One region of the Desulfitobacterium elongatum genome, then DNA from elsewhere that is predicted to be linked to it. Evidence: riboswitches for the same ligand, from Rfam matches in the RefSeq annotation. Region 1 holds a riboswitch; the other holds the start of a gene.

Evidence for each region. A riboswitch is a leader RNA that binds a small molecule or an ion and turns the genes downstream of it on or off. The one in region 1 is predicted to bind cobalamin.
Region 2: it holds a riboswitch for cobalamin, as region 1 does, so the genes downstream of both, ACZ42W_RS02550 (ABC transporter ATP-binding protein) here and cbiE (precorrin-6y C5,15-methyltransferase (decarboxylating) subunit CbiE) in region 1, are expected to answer to the same signal.

What each region holds. Positions count from the first base shown of each region.
Region 1 covers NZ_AP038772.1:3,862,975-3,866,135, forward strand. Annotated here, with positions in the region: gene cobI (precorrin-2 C(20)-methyltransferase) at 3-722, opposite strand; gene cbiE (precorrin-6y C5,15-methyltransferase (decarboxylating) subunit CbiE) at 738-1,961, opposite strand; cobalamin riboswitch at 2,132-2,309, opposite strand; gene cbiD (cobalt-precorrin-5B (C(1))-methyltransferase CbiD) at 2,410-3,161, opposite strand, start outside.
Region 2 covers NZ_AP038772.1:569,760-572,920, forward strand. Annotated here, with positions in the region: gene ACZ42W_RS02545 (energy-coupling factor transporter transmembrane component T family protein) at 1-283, opposite strand, end outside; gene ACZ42W_RS02550 (ABC transporter ATP-binding protein) at 285-1,799, opposite strand; cobalamin riboswitch at 1,877-2,050, opposite strand; gene ACZ42W_RS02555 ([Fe-Fe] hydrogenase large subunit C-terminal domain-containing protein) at 2,309-3,043, shown strand; gene ACZ42W_RS02560 (EAL domain-containing protein) at 3,037-3,161, shown strand, end outside.

The sequences.
Region 1 (3,161 bases):
ATCTACTTCTGCTTCAAAAGAACTATGCTTAAGTAATCGACCTTTTCCAACTCTTCCTGAGCGTCCAACACCCGAATATTCTCTCCAGCCTGACCCACACGTGTTGCTAAAACTGCTTGTGCACCTGTCGTCTGGATACGCTTCAATACTTCCGGAAGATTTCGAGATACTTTCATAAGGACGAGATTGGGGTATTTCTCATACTCCTCTAACCCTTCGATTCCCGGTAGGATGACCAAGGGTTCATCCCCTGTCGCCAACGGCCAATTGACACGTGCTGCCGCTGCTGCCATAGCTGTGATTCCCGGAATCGTCTCAATCTGCTCAGGAGATAAAACATGTTCAAGGATAGTAAGAAGATAGCTGTACGTACTATATAAGGATGGATCTCCTAAGGTGAGAAATGCAACTGAATTACCCTTTTGCATCTCATCCTGTATTTTATCTGCTGCACTCTGCCAGGCAGCACGGAGAATGCTCTCGTCTGAAGTCATCGGCATTTCCATTTCCATAATCCTGACCCCACTTGGACAATGGGTCTTTGCTATCTCCCAGGCGATACTTTCACGCTCCATTTTAGATTTAGGTATAGCGATGACCTCGATTTCTTGGAGAACTTCGACCGCTCTCAAGGTGATAAGCTTTGGATCCCCCGGTCCCACTCCGACTCCGTAGAATTTAGCTGCACTTACTTTTTGCTCTTCCCTATTATCAGAGTTCAATGATTTACCTCCTTCTTATAACCCCTTCTGTGCTGACAAGATAAAGACTGGATTAAGTGCCTGGGCCAGATGAAAATCTTTGATTCCTTTCCAACGCACCGCTTGTATAGAAATTACATCAATTTCCTGATAATCAAGTGTTCTTAATGCCTCTATGCCTTTGGCTACGGTCTCCAAGGTAACTGCAGTGATGACCACTCGTCCCCCAGGTAGTAGAGGCGCTTGCCTCAGAATCTCCTCGACTTGACCATGACTTCCCCCAATGAGACAAACATCCATAGGAGGGATACCCGATAAGGCTTCGGGGGCAGTTCCACGAATTAGTCGAAGATTAGACACTTGAAATTTTTCCTGATTCTTAAGTATAAGTTCTTGAGCCTCAGGATCCTCTTCAACCGCGAACACACATCCTCGCTGAGCTAACAGTGCTGCTTCAATACTAAGGCTCCCCGTTCCTGCTCCGACATCAAGAACCCGATCCTTCCCTGAGATCTTAGCCTTTGAAAGAACTTGAACTCGAATTTCACTTTTCGTCATGGGGACTTTTCCCCTGATAAATTCTTCATCCGAGATACCAAAGCCACTTTGAAGCTGGACCTCTTGTCGAGTCCTTCCATACTGGGAGTTTTCCGGATAGATTATCATCACAGCGTTGGGATAATTTGTTACTGAGTCGATCAGTTCATTAGTATCCGTATCGACCCATTCTTCATCTGGATAGCTTAAAGAGTTCCCGATGGAAATCTGAGGATTGAAACCATAAGATTTATAATATGCAGCAATTCTTTGAGGAGTATTATCCCCACCTGTAAGAATTCCTAAAGGTTTACATACATTAAGGGGCAAACTTTCAATACTCCGACCATGGACACTCATGAGCTCTGCCTCTTGCCAAGGGACTCCTGCCCGAGCGAAAGCAAATTGTAAGGAACTAATTCCAGGAAAAACTTTGATTATCTCTTCAGGAAATTTCTTTCGGATCAAGGGAAGTAAACTATAGAACCCCGGATCCCCCGAAACGAGGACTCCGACTTGTTTTTTCAGATTCAACGCCTGCTGAATGGTTTGAATCGCCAACTGTAAATCCCGATCGACCCGAAATCGTTCTCCCGAGAACGTCGGAAATAGTTCAAGGGCACGAGCTCCACCCAGCAAAACATTACATTGAGCTACCTCTTCTTCGATTGCGGAAGGCAGCCATTCTGAGTTCCCAGGACCAATCCCCAAAATTTGTATCATCTTATTCACCTACCTTCTCTGACCTAGACGACGTCATAGCTGACATTCCCCAGAATATACTTTAAAGAACTATTTTGGATTAAGATGGAAGATAAAAAAAGAGCCTGAGCGGCTCTTTTATGTCTTTATTCGGATATTCCGAAAAAACACATCACACCTATCGCTCGTAGGTTAAGTGAATAATCAAGGCAGGTCTCCTGGCTTCCAATCATCATTCCTCTCCCCTTCCCGGTTTTATCCAGTGGGTTACTGAAAGGAACTCTTGGTTCACAGTGGCGGGACCGCACCGGATTTTCACCGGCTTCCCTTTTCATCCTCAAACGAGGAACCTTGAACATCTTCTATTCAGCTTTCAAGTTGGCAACTCTCTGTGGAATTTAGTTCAGAAATCCGACTTTGCTTCTGAGGTAAGCATATACTTTATCTTAAGTATTTATTCTCTAATTTTCTAGAAAATCCTTCTCAAGGTTAATTTTAAATTGTGGAAATCTTTTAAACCTTCTGGCCAATCCCAAAACTCTTTAATGGTTCTCTCAGCTTGTTCATCCCATGCGACCATCTCACCATTAAGCAGAGTAAACACCGTCCCAATTTGTATTTGCCCGTGTACATGATCCATGGCTCTCAAGCTGGCGCGATGGGCCAATTCAAAAAGCAAAGCTTCCCATCCCTCCGCTAATAATTCCTTTGCCGCACCTTCCGTTGTCGGAAGCTCGGCAAGCTCTTTTAACCTCTCAACGGATACTCCAGCTAAAGCAGCATGGGCCAGAAGAATTTCCATTCGAGCATCGGCCACATGAGTATGAGTATGGAATATTCCACCAGCAACCTTAATCAACTTCCCAATATGACCAAACAATATAACTTTCTCTATCTTACGAAAGGCTGCTTCTTCTAATAAAAAGCCCACAAAATTGCTCATCTGAACAATTGCTTCGGCAGGGACTAGCAATTTCTCTGTCGCAGCCCTAAATCCATAGTGTCCCGGGGTTAATATGATCGCTCGATGACCATAAGCAACTGCTTGATCAAGTTCTGGCAATATCGAGGTCTTGAAGGCCTCTTCGGACATAGGGCGGACGATTCCTGTGGTTCCTAAAATAGAGATCCCTCCGACGATTCCTAAGCGAGGGTTGAGTGTCTTCTGAGCAATTTCTTCTCCTCTCGGAACTTCAATTACAACCTCGACCGCTTCCTTCG
Region 2 (3,161 bases), 1.5 Mb from region 1:
TTAGAACGCCTTCCCTGCAGAAGAGCAGTTGAAGGATGAGTAGCTGGAGTCCCAAAAGTAACATGATTACAATCATGACCTTATACTGCTTCAAGGAACCCGTTAAGATAAGAGAGGCCGTAAGTCCCACTAATAAAACAAGGCATAACTGAATAGCAGTTTCCAAACTCAGTGCAAAATAGATCATCAGGGCATACCAGGCTAGTTTTGTCCGAGGATCCAACGTATTTATAAGTTTTATATTTTGTTTTTCCTTTTGTTCAATGCCATAAGAAAGTCCCATTCTAACCCTCCTCAAAGGAAATAACAGGTTTGAAATTTAGCCCCAGGTCTTTTAGCGTATCAAGATGCTCCTTGAGATCATTTGTTGAGATATCCAGTTGAAGGCGATGGTTATGCAGGGCAACTAACCGGTTCGAATAGTTTTTAGCCATGGTTAGGTCGTGGGTAATAACCAGGATTGTTTTGCCATTCTTGGACAGCTCGGCTAGTTTATCCATGATCATATATCCTTGGCTTTCGTCAAGGCCCGAGGTCGGTTCATCGGCGAGGATGAATTCCGGATCACTGACGAGGATGGAGGCTAGTGCCAAAAGCTGGCGCTGACCGCGGCTTAAGCGTTGGGGATGCATTTTCTTATAGTCAAGCAGCCCCACAAATCCTAGACACTCATCAATTTTTTGATCAATTATTTCATTTTGCTCACCTCTTAACTTCAGTGAAAATCCAACCTCTTCTTCCAGGGTGCTTGCAAAAATCTGATAGTCAGGGTTTTGAAACAGAAAGCCCATGTGCGCACGAATCTCTGTAAGGTTTTCTTTATTTAGAGGTTGGTTAAAAACTTTAATCTCACCCTGAGAAGGCTTTAATAGACCGATGAGCATTTTGGCTAGGGTTGATTTTCCGGACCCATTTAATCCGATGACGGCTAAGAAGTCGCCCTTATGAATTTTTAAATGAATGTCTTTACAACCGAGCAAATTATTTTTGTACTGGTAGGAGACATTTGTAATTTCGGCTATGATTTCCCTCGGCTTACCGTTGTTCGTCAAGGAAGTGGCGCATTTCAGCCTTCCTTTTCGATGTTCAATTTGTTCCTTGTAATATTCCGCAGGCAAATACTGTTTGAAAATTTCGCCGTCCCTCATATAGAAGACTCTGTTGGCATAGTTAAGGACTTCCTCAATTCGGTCCATGACCAAAACAAGGGTTAGATTCTGAATTTTATTTAACTGACCGAGCCGCTTATATAGCTCGAAGCGGCCCAAGGGATCCAGTTCCGCGGTTGGTTGGTCAAGAATCAAAATAGGGGCATTGAGAGCCAAGACACCGGCCAAAACAACACGCTGGGCCTGCCCGCCTGAGAGCGAAGCGGTCTGTCTGTTTTCATAGCCCGTTAGACCTACAAATTCCAAAGTGTTTTTAACCGTCTGATCTATTTGTTCCAGGGGGATTTCTAGGTTCCCGAGGCCGAAGGCAACATCCTCGTATACATCCAGACTGATGATTTGGTTTTGAGGTTCCTGCATCATGTATCCCACATAGTCGGACATTTTATTGAGGGGTATGTCCTTGATATCTTGACCCATGATAGTGACTTTCCCCGTTAATTCCGCGCTATGGTAGTGAGGGATAGCGCCTGTGATCGAGTGCAGCAAAATCGATTTTCCAGAGGCTACATCTCCTGTAATGACGATGAAATCTCCCTGATTAATTTCAAGGTCAATATTTCTGAGTGCTGGTTTTTCTTCATGCGGAAATACGAGTTTCTCGATTTTGATCGTTGCAATTGTTTTCATGGCAGCTCCTAAAGCATAAAAAATTATAAAAAAAAGTCCCAGCTTTATAAAAAAGCTAGAACTTTACCATTGTCCATCTTCGCGATATTTTATAGGCAGGTCTCCTGACTTATAGACTAAGATGTACGCCTTCCCAGTTATCCCAGTGGCAAATGCACATCGTCAACATCTAATTACAGTGGTGGGTCCGTCCAGGATTTCTACCTGGTTCCCTATTATCCCTTGCGGGCACCTAAAAAATGATGTATTCAGTTGGCTTAATGTTAGAATAGTAAAATGATTTTGTCAATAGGGGATGAAATAATCATGACATAGGAAATTGCAAAAACAGCCAAGGTTCCTGCCATCAGCAGGAGCCTTGCTTATTATACGGGATTAAGAAGGATTAGCGCAATCTGTGTCGAATATTGGGAATAGTATTGCAATTCAAAACGCTTAACTGATGCTTATGGGTAATGAAATAAACTGCAAGAGGAACATATGAGTAAGTAAGGATAAGGGGCTTTTCAATGAATGTTGAAGTTTTACTTACGAATAAAAAACTATGTGTAGGTTGTAATAAATGTATAGCTAAATGCCCGGTCAAAGCAAACGTAGCGTTCTTAGATAATGGTGAAAATCGGGTTAAAACTGACCATTTGAAATGCATTCACTGTGGGGCGTGTATAGACGTATGTGATCATAAGGCCCGAGATTTTGCTGATGATACTGAGAGGTTTTTTGCTAACTTAACACGGGGAATTGGTATTTCTGTCATTGCAGCTCCTTCTATCAGATATAACTTTCCTAATTATAAACGGTTATTTGGTTATTTAAAGTCCTTAGGGGTAACGCTTGTTTACGATGTGTCGATCGGTGCAGATATCACGACTTGGGCTTATCTAAAAACCATTGAGGAGCAGAAACTAGATTCAATTATTGCTCAACCCTGCCCTGTGATTGTGAACTACATTCAAACATACCGCTCTGAACTGATTAAGTACCTTGCCCCAATCCAAAGCCCTATGATGTGCACGTCAATTTACTTAAAAAAATACAAAAGGATTGACGATAAGATAGCATTCTTGTCTCCTTGTATCGGCAAAATCGATGAAATCCAAGATAAAAATTCGATGGAACTCGTCAATTATAATGTTACCTATCAAAAAATGGAGGCCTATTTTGAAAAGAATCATATTGACCTCAACGATTACCCAGAGGTAGATTCGATAGCTGGGTTGTTGAATCAGCGATTGAGATATTAGGGAAACATCCTGACGTATCAGTTTTCGTAAACATCTCGGCATCGAGTCTTGGAGATACAGAATTACTGAAATTCATTGAGAGTAGAATTAAAGAGAGTAATCTTGAGCCTTTCCGAAT